One region of the Rhizobium sp. S163 genome, then DNA from elsewhere that is predicted to be linked to it. Evidence: predicted binding sites of a transcription regulator. Region 1 holds the regulator's gene; the other holds the start of a gene.
What was found. The regulator PhoB, encoded in region 1, activates phosphate uptake and scavenging genes when phosphate is short. The targets are predictions, from matches to a motif close to TGTCATNNANCTGTCAT.
Positions count from the first base shown of each region.

Region 2: a site for PhoB is predicted at 6,784-6,800, ahead of QTL96_RS25410 (inorganic phosphate transporter). Genes of this name have one in related genera too.

Region 1 covers NZ_JAUDSA010000018.1:450,663-458,601, forward strand. Annotated here, with positions in the region: gene QTL96_RS17770 (substrate-binding domain-containing protein) at 197-1,231, shown strand; gene pstC (phosphate ABC transporter permease subunit PstC) at 1,385-2,866, shown strand; gene pstA (phosphate ABC transporter permease PstA) at 2,863-4,185, shown strand; gene pstB (phosphate ABC transporter ATP-binding protein PstB) at 4,200-5,015, shown strand; gene phoU (phosphate signaling complex protein PhoU) at 5,059-5,772, shown strand; gene phoB (phosphate regulon transcriptional regulator PhoB) at 5,809-6,492, shown strand; gene QTL96_RS17800 (GcrA family cell cycle regulator) at 6,575-7,120, opposite strand; gene QTL96_RS17805 (aspartate aminotransferase family protein) at 7,548-7,939, shown strand, end outside.
Region 2 covers NZ_JAUDSA010000036.1:65,463-73,401, forward strand. Annotated here, with positions in the region: gene QTL96_RS25390 (alpha/beta hydrolase) at 1-941, shown strand, start outside; gene QTL96_RS25395 (LacI family DNA-binding transcriptional regulator) at 1,029-2,054, shown strand; gene xylB (xylulokinase) at 2,073-3,527, shown strand; gene xylA (xylose isomerase) at 3,746-5,056, shown strand; gene QTL96_RS25410 (inorganic phosphate transporter) at 5,136-6,737, opposite strand; gene QTL96_RS25415 (TIM barrel protein) at 6,907-7,689, shown strand; gene QTL96_RS25420 (addiction module antidote protein) at 7,679-7,939, opposite strand, start outside.

The DNA of each region.
Region 1 (7,939 bases):
TAAAAGACAGTCCGGTCTTTATGAAGTCTGATTTTGTCTATGATTTTCAATTGCATAGACTGTCATAAATGTTTCACTGAACTGACATAAAAGCTCTTGTCATCAGAGGCTAAAGAATGCGTGCCGCTGACAGAGACGGCACCGTCAAAGGGCCGTTCAGGCCCCACCCAGACAGTTATAAGCCCGGGAGACTATTATGAACGCTTTTAAACTCACGGTCGCTGCACTTGCTGCTTCCGCCGCTTTCGCAGGCGCGGCTGTTGCTCGCGACCAGGTCCAGGTCAGTGGTTCGTCCACCGTTCTGCCTTACGCCAAGATCGTTGCCGAAACTTTCGGCGAAACCTTCAAGGACTTCAAGACGCCGGTCGTTGAATCCGGTGGCACCGGCGCTGGCCTCAAGGAATTCTGCAAGGGCGTAGGCCCTGACACGATCGACGTTGCCAACGCTTCGCGTCCGATCAACGCCAAGGAACTGGAAGCCTGCAAGACCGCCGGCGTTACCGACATCCAGGAAGTCAAGATCGGCTACGACGGCATCGTCTTCGCAACCGACTCGTCCAACCCTGACGTCGCTTACGAGCCGGCCGACCTCTACAAGGCTCTCGCCGCTCAGGTTGTTGTCGACGGCAAGCTCGTCGCAAACCCCTACAAGAAGTGGTCTGAAGTCAACTCGAAGCTCCCGGCTGTTGATATCGCTGCCTACATCCCCGGCGAAAAGCACGGCACCCGCGAAGTGTTCGAACTGAACGTTCTCGCTGCTGGCTGCAAGGATAGCGGCGCTCTCGACGTGATCTCCAAGGAAATCGCTGACAAGGCTGCCCAGAGCAAGGCTTGCGTTGCAGTTCGTAAGGACGGCGCTGCAGTCGACATCGACGGCGATTATCCGGAAACGCTGGCACGCATCGCTGCCAACAAGACCGGTGTTGGCGTATTCGGCCTCTCCTTCTACGAAAACAACGCCGACAAGCTGAAGGTCGCTACCGTCAAGGGTATCGTTCCGAGCCCGGAAACGATCGCTGACGGCACCTACCCGGTTTCCCGTCCGCTGTTCTTCTACGTCAAGAAGGCTCACCTGGGCGTTATCCCGGGCCTGAAGGAATACGTAAACTTCTTCGTATCCGACCAGATGGTTGGCCCTGACAGCCCGCTCGTCGAGTACGGCCTGGTTGCTGCTCCGGACGCTGAGCGCGAAGCGACCCGCAAGGCAGTCGAAGACGGCAAGACCATGTAATAAACTTTGCCGGCGCGATCCAAAGGGTCGCGCCGGCATCGCCTTTGTCCGCTCTAAGGGAGCGGTAAAGCTGAACTACTCCATGATTGGAAGCCGAGATGGCCGAAGCGCCGTTTCGCTCTTGGGGGCCGAGGGCCTGGGGGACCTTAACGAATGAGTACATCCGTCTTACTCTTGTGCCTCGTTGTGCTTGGCGCGGTTGCCTTTGTGGCAGCACGCAGCCGCGCGACGGCGCTTGCCGGAGGTAAATCCTCGGCGCTGCACTCCCGGCCTGGCTACTACGGTGCCTATGCCGCAATCTGGGCTATCCTGCCTGCGCTCATCGTTCTGTGCGCCTGGCTTGCGATTAGCCCCTCCATTATCGAATCCTCCGTTCGCGGCGGCTTTCCTGAAGACGTCAAGGCTCAGTCTGCGGCTCAGCAGAACCTGAACTACGGCATGGTCAGCGCCATCGCCCGAGGTTTGCCTCAGCTCGCGAGCGAAGACGTTGCCGCAGGCGTCGGCGATCCCGCCGGTCTCCAGGCCAAGCTCGCCGCCAAGGGCGTTCCGCTCGCCGGCGTGCCGCAGCCTTACATGATCGAAGGCGCGCAGAAGCTGAACACCGAGAGCGGCATCAGCCGCTTGATCATGACGCTGGTCGTTCTCGCGCTCGGCGTTGCCGGTGGCTTCTATGCCCTGCGCGAAGTCGCTCCCCGTTTCCGGGCCCGCAACCGCGTCGAGCGCGTCATGCTCTGGGGGCTGCTGCTTGCATCCTCCATCGCCATCCTGACCACGGTCGGTATCGTGATGTCGATGCTGACGGAAGCCGCTCACTTCTTCGCTGAAGTTCCAGCCGCCGACTTCTTCTTCGGCACCGTCTGGGATCCGCGCTTTGCCGGCGCCGGCAGCTCGTCCTTCGGCCAGTTCGGTCTCATCCCGCTGCTGCTCGGAACGCTCTACATCGGCTTCGTCGCCATGCTGGTCGCCGTTCCGGTCGGTCTCTTCGCGGCCATCTACATGGCGGAATACGCGGCTCCCAAGGTTCGCGGTATCGCCAAGCCGCTGCTCGAAGTGCTTGCCGGTATCCCGACCATCGTCTACGGCTTCTTCGCCCTCATCACCGTCGGCCCGTTCCTGCGCGACCTCTCGTCCCAGGTGAACGGCCTTCTGACCGGCGACTACAGCAACTTCATCCAGGCACAGAGCGTTCTGACCGCCGGTATCGTCATGGGCATCATGCTGATCCCATACGTCTCCTCGCTGTCTGACGATATCATCACCGCCGTGCCGCGCGCCCTGCGTGACGGTTCGCTCGGTCTCGGTGCCACGCGTTCGGAAACGATCAAGAAGGTCGTTCTCCCCGCCGCCCTGCCGGGTATCGTCGGCGCTCTCTTGATGACCGCCTCGCGCGCCATCGGCGAGACCATGATCGTCGTGCTTGCAGCCGGTGTTGCCGCCCGCATCCAGATCAATCCCTTCGAGCCGATGACGACGGTGACGGTCAAGATCGTCAACCAGCTGACGGGTGACCTTGAGTTCACCTCGCCGCAGACGCTGGTTGCCTTCGCGCTTGGCATCACGCTGTTCTTCATCACGCTTTGCCTTAACATCTACGCGCTCTTCATTGTGCGCAAATACCGGGAGCAGTACGAATGACGGACGTTGTTTCCTCCGGACAGGGCGTCGTCGTCTCCAAGGCGCCGGCCCGCCGCGACATCGGCATCAAGCGTCGCTACGCCGCCGAACGCCGCTTCCAGGCCTATGGCATCGCTGCCATCTCCTTCGGTCTGATCTTCCTGGCCATCCTGCTCACGACGGTTATCCGTCAGGGCTACACGGCCTTCGCGCAGACCTCGATCACCCTGCCGATCGAGTTCTCCGAAAAGGTGCTCGACCCCAACAACAAGCGCGCCACCGACCCGTCGGTGCTGATCGCCGCCAACTATCCGGTGCTGATCCGCGACGCCATGGTCAAGACGCTCGGCATCAACGCCCAAAGCCGTCCGGAAACGCGTGACGCCACCGCGATGATCTCCAAGGGTGCGCCGATCGTGCTCCGCGACATGGTCGTTGCCGATCCGTCGCTGATCGGCAAGACGGTCAACGTCACGCTTCTCGCAGACGCCAACGTCGACTCGGCCAACAAGGGCCAGATCGACCTGACGGTTGACGAGAAGAACCGCAAGGTCAACGACCGCCAGGTCGGCTGGATGCAGCAGATGGCAGCCAGCGGCACGCTCCACAAGGAGTTCAACACCGGCCTCTTCGTCAACGGCAACTCCAGCCGTCCGGAAGCCGCGGGTCTCGGCGTCGCCCTCATCGGTTCGCTCTACCTGATGCTGATCGTTCTTGCCCTGTCGCTGCCGATCGGCGTCGCCGCTTCGATCTACCTCGAAGAGTTCGCGCCGAAGAACAAGCTGACCGACCTGATCGAGGTGAACATCAACAACCTCGCGGCCGTTCCCTCGATCGTCTACGGTCTGCTCGGTCTCGCCGTCTTCATCAACTTCGCAGGCCTGCCGCGCTCCGCGTCGTTGGTCGGCGGTCTGGTGCTGACGCTGATGACGCTGCCGACTATCATCATCGCCACCCGCGCGGCACTGCGCGCCGTGCCCCCTTCGATCCGCGCGGCCGCTCTCGGCCTCGGCGCCTCGAAGATGCAGATGGTGTTCCATCACGTCCTGCCGCTGGCAATGCCTGGCATCCTGACCGGCACCATCATCGGTCTGGCGCATGCGCTCGGTGAAACCGCGCCGCTGCTCCTGATCGGCATGGTCGCCTTCGTTGCCAATGCGCCTGCCACCCCGATGGATCCCTCCACGGCTCTGCCGGTGCAGGTTTACATGTGGGCAAACGAAGCCGAACGCGCCTTTGTCGAGCGCACGTCCGGCGCCATCATCGTCCTGCTCCTGTTCCTGATCGTCATGAACCTCGGAGCCATCCTCTTGCGTCGTCGCTTTGAGCGCCGCTGGTAAACGGAGTAAACATCATGAACATGTTGACGGAAGCAGCAGTTGAGAAGGCGCTAGACCAGAAGATGAATACCATTCCGTATAAAATGATTGGCCAGGACGTCTCGGTTTACTACGGCGAGAAGCGTGCGCTTTTCGATGTGAAGCTGAACATCCGCGAAAACACCGTGACGGCTCTCATCGGTCCGTCGGGCTGCGGCAAGTCCACCTTCCTGCGCAGCCTGAACCGCATGAACGACACGATCGACAATTGCCGCGTCACCGGCAAGATCACGCTCGATGGCGATGATATCTACGATCCGGATATCGACGTCGTCGAACTGCGCGCCCGCGTCGGCATGGTGTTCCAGAAGCCGAACCCATTCCCGAAGTCGATCTACGAGAACGTCGCCTACGGCCCGCGCATCCACGGTCTCGCCAAGGCGAAGGCCGACATGGACGTCATCGTCGAGCAGAGCCTGCAGCGCGCCGGCCTGTGGAACGAGGTCAAGGACCGCGTGCATGAAGGCGGCACCGGCCTCTCGGGTGGTCAGCAGCAGCGTCTGTGCATCGCCCGCGCGATTGCCGTTAGCCCTGAAGTCATCCTCATGGACGAGCCCTGCTCGGCGCTTGACCCGATCGCGACCGCCAAGGTCGAGGAGCTCATCCACGAGCTGCGCGAGGCCTACACGATCGTCATCGTTACGCACTCGATGCAGCAGGCAGCCCGCGTTTCGCAGCGCACCGCCATGTTCCACCTCGGCAACCTCGTCGAGGAGAACGATACAGACAAGATGTTCACCAACCCGGATGATCCGCGCACCCAGGATTACATCATGGGCCGCTTCGGCTGATCTCCGAAACCGGTAAACCTCAGGACATTCAAGGATAAGCCCCATGGCATCGACACATATCTATTCCGCCTATGACGATGATCTCAAGTTCCTGACGCGCCGCATCTCCGAAATGGGCGGCCTCGCGGAACAGATGGTCGGCGACGCCGTTCGCGCGCTCGTCAACGGCGACACTTCGCTCGCCCAGAAGGTCATCTCCGACGACGTGATCCTCGATCACGCCGAGCGCGAGATCGGCGAAAAGGCGATCATCACCATCGCCCGCCGCCAGCCGATGGCCGCCGACCTTCGCGAAATCATGGGCTCGATCCGCATCGCGGCCGATCTCGAGCGCGTCGGCGATCTTGGCAAGAACACCGCCAAGCGCGTCATCGCTGTCCAGAGCACCGGCGTTCCGCGCAAGCTCGCCCGTGGCCTCGAGCATCTCTCCGAACTGGCGCTCGTCCAGCTCAAGGAAGTTCTCGACGTCTACACCAGCCGCGTTGCCGACCGCGCCAAGTCGATCCGCGAGCGCGACGAGGAAATCGACGCGATGTACACCTCGCTGTTCCGCGAGATGCTGACCTACATGATGGAAGATCCGCGCAACATCACCAGCTGCACGCATCTTCTCTTCTGCGCCAAGAACATCGAGCGCATCGGCGACCACGCCACCAACATCGCAGAGACCATCTACTACATGGCTACCGGCGCCCAGCCGGAAGGCGAGCGTCCGAAGGACGACACCGCCAACACCGTCGGCGCGGTCACGGAATAAGCGTTCCGGACCCACGCCCCCAGGAGACCGAGACGAATGATCCCAAGAGTAGCAGTCGTTGAAGACGAAGAAGCACTGAGCGTGCTTCTTCGCTATAACCTTGAGGCCGAAGGCTTCGAAGTCGATACCATCCTTCGCGGTGACGAGGCCGAAATCCGGCTGCAGGAACGCACGCCTGATCTTTTGATCCTCGATTGGATGCTGCCCGGCGTATCCGGCATCGAGCTCTGCCGTCGCCTGCGCATGCGCCCGGAGACGGAGCGCCTGCCGATCATCATGCTGACCGCCCGTGGCGAGGAAAGCGAACGCGTTCGCGGCCTGTCGACCGGCGCCGACGACTATGTCGTCAAGCCGTTCTCGACGCCTGAGCTCGTCGCCCGCGTCAAGGCGATGCTGCGCCGCGCCAAGCCGGAAGTGCTCTCCTCGCTGCTGAAGTGCGGCGATATCGAGCTCGATCGCGAAACCCATCGCGTTCACCGCAAGAGCCGCGAAGTCCGCCTCGGACCGACCGAATTCCGCCTGCTGGAATTCCTGATGTCGTCGCCCGGCCGCGTCTTCTCGCGCTCGCAGCTGCTCGATGGCGTCTGGGGCCATGACATCTATGTCGACGAACGCACCGTAGACGTTCACGTCGGCCGCCTGCGCAAGGCGCTCAACTTCTCGAACATGCAGGATGTGATCCGCACCGTTCGCGGCGCCGGTTATTCGATGGAAGCGTAAGGCGCTTCCATTTCATACGATCCAACGAAAAACGGGCCCCGCGAGGGCCCGTTTTCTTTTGTTCCTTATCCGGCTTTCCGGGTCATGCGACCCGGTTGGCTGCCTTGCGGCGCTCGTTGACCGGCTGGTAGGCCATGCGCTGGTGGTAGGTGCAGTATGGCGAGTTGTCGGGGGACTCGCAGCCGCAGAAGTGGAAGTCATCCGTCAGCGGATCGCCGACCGGCCACTTGCACGTGCGCTCGGTCAGTTCCGTAAGGCCGAGACGGCGCGAGATCGGAACGACAACGTTGGAGGCTGGACGGTAACGGACTTCCTCGATCGCATCGATATCCATCTCTTCCTTGAGAGCCACTGCGCCCTGCGGGCGGGCAACGGCGCGGCTTGGCGAGATGCGTGCGGAATTGAAATTGCTGGCAGGGCGGGGGGTCGAAACCGCCGGGCGCTTCGGCGCCCGCGTCGCCGTCGTCGTGCCGCCGGCCTTGGCGCGGCCAGGCAGGTTCAGGCGGTGGACCTTGCCGATGACGGCGTTGCGGCTTACACCGCCAAGTTGTGCCGCAATCTGGCTGGCGCTCAGGCCTTCGGCCCAAAGCTTCTTCAGTCTTTCAACGCGCTCGTCTGTCCAGTTCATGCCCTGTCTCCGCCTTATTGCGTTGGTGTAGGCAGAATCCTTCACCCATGGCACGGACGTGTCCGGACCAAGAAACGCTTGCTCGATTTTGGTGACTAGTTCCGCCGCATGCAGTCTAGTAATTGAGTTTTAACCTAGAGTGAGGGCGACTCCGTGACAAGAGTCGGTTGAATCGCGGCGAATCGATTTCTCGGTTTTCCCCAACTTGCTGGGTGGTAGAGTCATTTCTGCAACATTAGCTGTTGATAGCTCGCCGGCGCCCCGATGCTTGCTTGACGCATGCGACAAAAGCTCAGTTTTGTTGACATCGCACTGCGAAAAGACAATAGTGCCCCTCGCCGCCGAAAGGCGGCATTTTTCATTTCCGGGCACCCGCTTTTTCGCCGGAGTCCGGGCCTTTGTTGAGCGAATGACAGGAGATCGCGCCATGGCTGAAGCCGCGCCGCTTTATGATACCTACTCTCGTGCCCCGCTGCGGTTCGAGCGAGGAGAGGGCGTGTGGCTGATCACCGAAACTGGCGAGCGATATCTCGATTTCGGCGCGGGCGTTGCCGTGACCTCCGTCGGCCATAGCCACCCGCACGTCGTCGGCGCGCTTAAGGATCAGGCCGAGAAGGTTTGGCACCTCTCCAACATTTACGAGATCCCCGGCCAGGAGCGCTTTGCCAAGCGGCTGACGGATGCAACCTTCGCGGATAAGGTGTTCTTCACCAATTCCGGCGCCGAGGCGCTGGAATGCGCGATCAAGACCGCGCGCCGCTACCAGTATTCGAAGGGCCATCCCGAGCGCTTCCACATCATCACCTTCGAAGGCGCCTT
Region 2 (7,939 bases), on a different contig from region 1:
CCGTGAACCACGTGTTCGCAGCCAGTCCGTCCGCCGACGAGGCGCGCATCGATGTCGGCGGCTACAGGATGAACAGCCTTTATCTCAAGGCGCGGCGGCCGGATCTGCCGCCGATCGTGTTCATCCACGGCGCCAGCGCCAATCTACACGATCCGGTATTCTCGTTTCGCGACCGGCTGGAAGGGCGCGCCGATCTTCTGTTCGTCGATCGTCCCGGCCACGGGCGCTCGGATCGCGGCGATCAGGAAAATGCATTTCCCGACGGGCAGGCCGATGCCATCGCTGATGTCATGACGAAACGCGGTATCAAGAAGGCGATCATCGTCAGCCACTCGTTCGGAGGCGCGGTGGCGGCGAGCTTCGTGCTCAGGCATCCTGACCGGGTGCTCGGTCTCGTCTTTCTATCGCCCGCCGTCTACCCCTGGCCGGGCGGTATCGCCTGGTATTACTGTGCCGCGAAGGTGCCGGTGACAGGCGCGCTGTTCAGCACCATCGTCGTGCCGCCGGTGGGGCTTGCGATGATCGACAGCGCCACGCGCTCGGTTTTCGCGCCCAATCCTCGGCCGCCCGGCTATATCAAGGAGACGCGGGCGCTGCAGGCGCTTGGGCCAAAGGCGTTCCGCGACAACGCCATCGATGTCGCCAATCTCCTGGAATGGACGAAGCGCAATTCACAGCACTACGGCCGCATCCATGCGCCGACGGTGATCATTTCCGGCGATACCGACAGCGTCGTCTCGCCTGATATCCACGCACGCCATCTTGCCCGCGCCATCAAGGGTGCGCGGCTGCTGATGATCCATAACATGGGTCACAAGTCGGATTATGTCGCGCGGGATGTGGCCGTGGCGGCGATCGAAAGCGTCGCCGGCAGGCCGCGTGATCTGAAGCGTGCTGCAGTCAGGCTCGAAACCGAGATCGCCAACGATCACGAAAAATAGCAGTCATTTCAATACGCAGAACACGTCGCCAAAAAATCTGATTTACGTACATCAAAAATGGCGTTAAAGGTCTCGTCAGGAGGAGCGATGAGACCTACGGTTCACGATATTGCCGCAGCTGCGGGCGTCAGCCTTGCGACTGTCGATCGGGTGCTGAACCAGCGCCCCGGCGTCCGGCACGTGACGCGGGAGAAGGTCGAAACCGCCATTCGCGAGATCGGTTATGTGCGCGACGTCGCCGCCGCCAATCTCGCGAAGGGGCGGACTTATTCGTTCGTGTTCATCGTTCCCGCCAGCGACAATTCCTTCATGCACGGGCTGAACGCCGAGGTGATGGCCGCCGTTGCGCGCTCGCCGGTGGAGCGCACCGATATCCGCACGCTGGAGGTTCCGGCCTTCGATCCGGCAGCCCTTGCCGCCGCACTCGATGCGCTGCGCATGGAACGTCCCGCCGGCGTGGCGCTGGTCGCCACCGATGCGCCCGAGGTTCGCGATGCCGTCGATCGGCTGGTGCAGGACGGCATTCCCGTCGTCACCGTCGTGTCCGACCTCACCGGTTCGCAGCGCCATCATTATGCCGGCGTCGACAATATCGCGGCCGGCCGCACGGCGGCGCGGTTGCTCGGCCGTTTTCTCGGCGGTGCCAAGGGCGATGTCGCGGTTCTCGCCGGCTCCATGCTGGTGCGCGACCATCGCGAGCGGCTTGAAGGTTTCGCGGCCGTCATGGCGGAAGAGTTTCCCGGTCTCTCCGTCCTACCCGTCATCGAGGGACGCGACGATCCCGACATGGCGCATATGTTGGTTTCGGATGCGCTCTCCAAGCGTGACGGCATCATCGGCGTCTACAGCCTCGGCGCCGGCAATCGCGGCCTGATCCGGGCGCTGAAGGAGAAATCCGTCGACCGGGCGCTCACCGTCATCGCGCACGAGCTGACTGATCATACGCGCACGGCACTTCTCGACGGTACGATCGACGCAATCTTGAACCAGGATGCGGGCCACGAGGTGCGCAGCGCCATCCGCGTGTTGAAGGCCAAGGCCGACGGGCTTTCGGTCATCGACGCGCAGGAGCGCATCCGTCTCGATATCTTTCTGAAAGACAATCTGCCGTAACGGCAAAGGGAGAAACACATGTATCTGGGTCTCGATCTCGGAACCTCCGGCGTCAAAGCCATGCTGATCGATGGCGATCAGAAGATCATCGGCTCTGCCAATGGTTCGCTCGACGTGTCGCGTCCGCATCACGGCTGGTCGGAGCAGGAGCCTTCGCACTGGGTGCGGGCGACCGAGGAGGCGATCGCTGGGCTGAAGGCGAAGCATCCGAAGGAGCTTGCCGCAGTCAAGGGCATCGGACTTTCCGGCCAGATGCATGGCGCGACGCTGCTCGATGCCGACGACAAGGTGCTGCGGCCCTGCATTCTCTGGAACGACACGCGCAGCTATCTCGAGGCGGCAGCGCTCGATGCCGATCCGAAATTCCGCAAGCTCACCGGCAATATCGTTTTCCCGGGCTTCACCGCGCCGAAGCTCGCCTGGGTCGCCAAGCACGAGCCGGAGATTTTCGCCAAGGTCGCCAAGGTGCTGCTGCCGAAGGATTATCTCCGCCTGTGGCTGACCGGCGAGCACATTTCCGAAATGTCGGATTCGGCCGGCACCTCCTGGCTCGACACCGGCAAGCGCAAGTGGTCGTCCGAGCTCCTGGCCGCGACCGGCCTCGATGAAAAGCATATGCCAACGCTGGTCGAAGGCACGGAAGAGGGCGGCAAGCTGCGCGGCGAGCTGGCCTCGCAATGGGGCATCACCGGTTCCGTCGTCGTTGCCGGCGGGGCGGGCGACAACGCGGCTTCCGCCTGCGGCATGGGCACCGTCAGCCACGGCGCGGCCTTCGTCTCGCTTGGCACGTCGGGCGTGCTCTTCGCCGCCAACGGCTCCTATCTGCCGAAGCCCGAGAGCGCCGTTCACGCCTTCTGCCACGCGCTGCCCAACACCTGGCACCAGATGGGCGTCATCCTGTCCGCCACCGACGCGCTGAACTGGCACTCGCACGTGACGTCCAAGTCGGCGGCGGAGCTGACCGCCGAACTCGGCGAAACGCTGAAGGCGCCATCGGGCGTCACCTTCCTTCCCTATCTCTCCGGCGAGCGCACGCCGCACAACGACGCCGTCATCCGCGGCGCCTTCATCGGGCTCGAACATGAGAGCAGCCGCGCGGTCTTGACCCAGGCGGTGCTCGAAGGCGTGTCGTTTGCGATCCGCGACAATCTCGAGGCACTTCGCTCGGCCGGCACCGATATCGCCCGCGTCACCGCCATCGGCGGTGGCTCGCGCTCGCGCTACTGGCTGGCCTCGATCGCCACCGCGCTGGGCGTCCCCGTCGACCTGCCCGCCGACGGCGACTTCGGCGCCGCCTTCGGTGCCGCGCGTCTTGGGCTGATCGCGGCGACGGGGGCTGATCCGGTCGCGGTGTGCACGCCGCCTGAGACGGATGGGACGATCGAGCCGGTTGCGGCGCTGAGTGGGGCATATGAGGAGGCTTATAGCCGCTATCGTGCGCTCTATCCGGCGATCAAGGCTTTGGCGCATTGAGAGAAAATTCACCGGGAGGTGTCGCAAGGCCCCTCCCCAACCCCTCCCCACAAGGGGGGAGGGGCTTCGCGCCCCGCGCTCCCGCCTTCCGAGGTGAGGGGCGGTGCCACCAGCTTTCTCCCCCCTTGTGGGGGAGATGCCGGCAGGCAGAGGGGGCTTGAGCCACAGGCTCCACGCAACACCATCACCATCGAACCACACCCAAGGAGGAGTACCCCATGAGCACCGGATTTTTCGGCGACATCCAGAAGATCAAGTATGAAGGCCCGGACAGCACCAATCCGCTGGCCTTCCGCTATTACCAGCCGGACGAGATCGTTCTCGGCAAGCGGATGGAAGACCATCTGCGTTTCGCGGTCGCCTACTGGCACACGTTCACATGGCCGGGCGGCGACCCCTTTGGTGGGCAGACGTTCCTGCGTCCGTGGTTCGAAGACACGATGAAGGCTGCGAAGCTGAAGGCCGATGTGGCTTTCGAATTCTTCTCGCTGCTCGGCGCGCCGTACTATTGCTTCCACGATGCCGACGTGCGCCCCGAGGGCAAGAACTTCGCCGAGAACACCAAGAACCTGAACGAGATCGTCGACTACTTCGCCGAGAAGCAGGCCGCGACCGGCACCAAGCTGCTCTGGGGCACGGCGAACCTCTTCTCCAACCGCCGCTTCATGTCGGGTGCCGCAACCAATCCCGATCCCGATGTCTTCGCCTTCTCCGCCGCGACCGTGAAGACCTGCATGGACGCCACGATGAAGCTCGGCGGCGAGAACTACGTTCTGTGGGGCGGCCGCGAAGGCTATGAGACGCTGCTCAACACCGACCTCAAGCGCGAGCTCGACCAGATGGGCCGCTTCCTCAACCTGGTGGTCGAGTACAAGCACAAGATCGGCTTCAAGGGCCAGATCCTGATCGAGCCGAAGCCGCAGGAGCCGACCAAGCACCAGTACGACTACGATGTCGCCACCGTCTACGGCTTCCTGAAGAAGAACGGCCTCGAGAACGAAGTGAAGCTCAACATCGAGCAGGGCCACGCGATCCTCGCCGGCCATTCCTTCGAGCACGAGCTGGCGCTCGCAAACGCGCTCGGCATCTTCGGCTCGATCGACATGAACCGCAACGACTACCAGTCCGGCTGGGATACCGACCAGTTCCCGAACAACGTTCCTGAGATGGCGCTGGCTTACTACCAGGTTCTGGCAGGCGGCGGCTTCACCTCCGGCGGCACCAACTTCGACGCCAAGCTGCGCCGCCAGTCGCTCGATCCGGCCGATCTGCTGATCGGTCACATCGGCGGCATGGATTGCTGCGCCCGTGGCCTGAAGGCTGCCGCCAAGATGATCGAGGACAAGGCGCTGTCGCAGCCGCTGGCTAACCGCTATGCCGGCTGGGATTCTGCCGAAAGCCAGAAGATGCTGCGCGGCGAATATTCGCTGGAGCAGATCACGGCCCGCGTCGAGAGCCAGGACATCAACCCGCAGCCGAAGTCCGGCCAGCAGGAACTGCTCGAAAACGTCGTCAACCGCTACGTCTGATAGTCGGCGGATTGTTGAGACAAAAAGGCCGGGGAGCATTCGCTTCCCGGCTTTTTCCATTGCGCTATCGGCTCAGGCCTCAGAACACCTGGCGCAGGATGATGAACAGAACGAAGGCGATGGCGATGGAGGCGGGTAGCGTCAGGATCCAGGCCATCAGCATGTTGCGCACCGTCGACCATTGCAGGCCGGAGCCGTTCGCGGCCATCGTGCCGGCAACGCCGGACGACAGTACGTGGGTGGTCGAAACCGGCAGACCGAGATGGTCGGCGGCGCCGATGGTGACCATGGCGACGACTTCGGCGGCTGCCCCTTGGCCATAGGTCAGGTGGGTCTTGCCGATCTTTTCGCCGACGGTGATGACGATGCGCTTCCAGCCGACCATGGTGCCGAGGCCGAGTGCGATGGCGACGGCGATCTTGACCCAGAGCGGGATGAACTTGGTCGCGTTGTCGACCGCCTTGTGATAGGCGCTCACCGCCTGCAGATCGGCCGGCTCCATGGCGAGCAGCTTCTGCTTGTCGATCAGCTTCAGGGCCTCGCCGATCAGGTAGATGTCGTTGCGGACGTTGCTGACCAGATGCGTGGGCACGGCTTCGAGCGTCGGGAAGGCGGCGACTTCGGCGCTTGTGGCATGGATGAACTGCTGGAGCGCCGGCGTCGTTGCGTCCGTCCAGACCTTGTTCTTCACGGCATTGCTCACCTCGACGCGGAAATCGCCGGCGGCAGCACCCGGCTTCACATATTTGCCGAGCGCGGTTTCCACCTGGGCGGACGCGCTCTTGTAGGCTTCGAGATAGTTGACGTCAGGGGTGCGGTTGAGCGCGAAGGCGGTGGGAACGAGGCCGATCAGGATCAGCATGATCAGGCCCATGCCCTTCTGGCCGTCGTTCGATCCGTGGGCGAAGCTGACGCCGGTGCAAGTGAAGATCAGCAATCCGCGGATCCAGAGCGGCGGCGGGTTGTTGCCCTTCGGCTCCTCGTAGAGCGCCTTGTTGCGCACCAGCACCTTCATGACCAGAAGCAGGACCGCTGACAGGCCGAAGCCGATCAGCGGCGAGATCAGCAGCGACAGGCCGATATTGGTGGCCTGCGACCAGTCGACACCACTGGTGGCGCTACCCGCCGGCGCAAGAAACTGGTTGGCAAGGCCCACGCCGATGATTGAGCCGACCAGCGTGTGCGAGCTCGACGAGGGCAGGCCGAGGTACCAGGTGCCGAGATTCCAGAGGATGGCGGCGATCAAGAGCGCGAAGACCATGGCGAGGCCGGAACCGGAGCCGACCTGCAGGATGAGCTCGACCGGAAGCAACGCCAGGATGCCGAAGGCGACCGCGCCGCTCGACATCATGACGCCGAGGAAATTGAAGAAGCCCGACCAGATGACGGCGAGTTCGGCCGGCATGGAGCGGGTGTAGATGACTGTCGCGACGGCGTTGGCGGTGTCATGGAAACCGTTGACGAATTCGAAGCCGAGCGCGATGAGCAATGCCAGGCCGAGCATGATCCAGGGAACGGCGGCAACGCTGGTGAGATCGCGCCCGAGCGCGTAACCGACATAGCCGAGACCGGCGACAAGCAGGAGGATGATTGCTGGAAGGAACCACTTTTTCGAAGCCGACCCGTGCAGCGGATGGTTCTCGTGATCCCGGTGAATAGTCTCGTTGGTGATGTCAGCCATCTCAGTTCCTCTCTCAGAAGCCGTCCCTTCGAGTTATGCCTGCTGCGTGAACCTCTCATGACAATCGTCAACTCCCTGTGCCGGCATGGCACGCGATGTCGCATTGCGGCTGACCGCGATCTCGGCTCTATTGCGCATAGAAATCAGCATGCATTATCGGGAGGATTACATGAGCTTGCCTTTCCAACTTGCCGCCTGCGCCGAGATGATCTGGCGCGACCGACCGATCGAATGGCGGGCCTCCAGGCTGAAGGAGATGGGCTTCGGCGTCGGGCTGTGGAACTGGCCGGAGCATGATCTGAGCAAGCTTGAGGCGACGGGTGCTACCTTCAGCATCATGAACGGTTACCTCACCGGGCGGCTGACGGATGACGAGGGGGCGGCGGAGCTTTTGAAGACGGCGCGCGAGACGGCCAAGGTCGGCAAGCGTCTCGGCGTGCAACGCCTCAACCTGCACGGAACCGGGCTGGGCGAAGGCGGCCTGCCGGTGCAGCCGATCGAGGTGGTGACCGGTCAGATGTGGCTGAAGGCGCGCGACACGCTCGCGCGCATCGTCGACATGGCGGAAGAAGAGGGCGTGGTCTTCACGCTCGAAAACCTCAACCTTGATGTCGATCATCCGGGCGTGCCCTTCGGCCGCGCCGAGGACACGCTGGCGCTGGTCTCGAGCATCGATCACCCGCACCTGCGGCTCAATCTCGACCTCTACCACGCGCAGATCGGCGAGGGGAACCTGATCGAACTCTGCCGCAAGAGCCTGCCATGGATCGGCGAAATCCGGGTCGCCGACGTCCCCGGCCGCATGGAGCCGGGAACCGGCGAGGTGAACTGGAAAGGTATCGCGCGGGCCTTGAAGGCGATGGGCTATGCCGGGCCCGTCGGTATGGAGGCGTTTGCGTCGGGTGACCCCGAAGCGGCGCTTGTGGCGTTCCGCGAGGCGTTTACGGTTTAGCGGCGGCCTTTGCCCCTTGATCGGAGCGCGCAGGCACCTTTGCCATCAGGCCGATACCGAGCGCCTTCATGACGGATAGCGTCGTCTTCAGCGTCGGGTTGCCCTCGGCGCTGAAGGAACGATAGAGCTGCTCGCGGGAAAGCCCCGTCTCACTGGCAATCTGGGTCATGCCCTTGGCGCGCGCTACGACGCCCAGCGCATGGGCGATATAGCCGGCGTCCTCGGTCTCGAACGCTTCTTCTATGAAGAC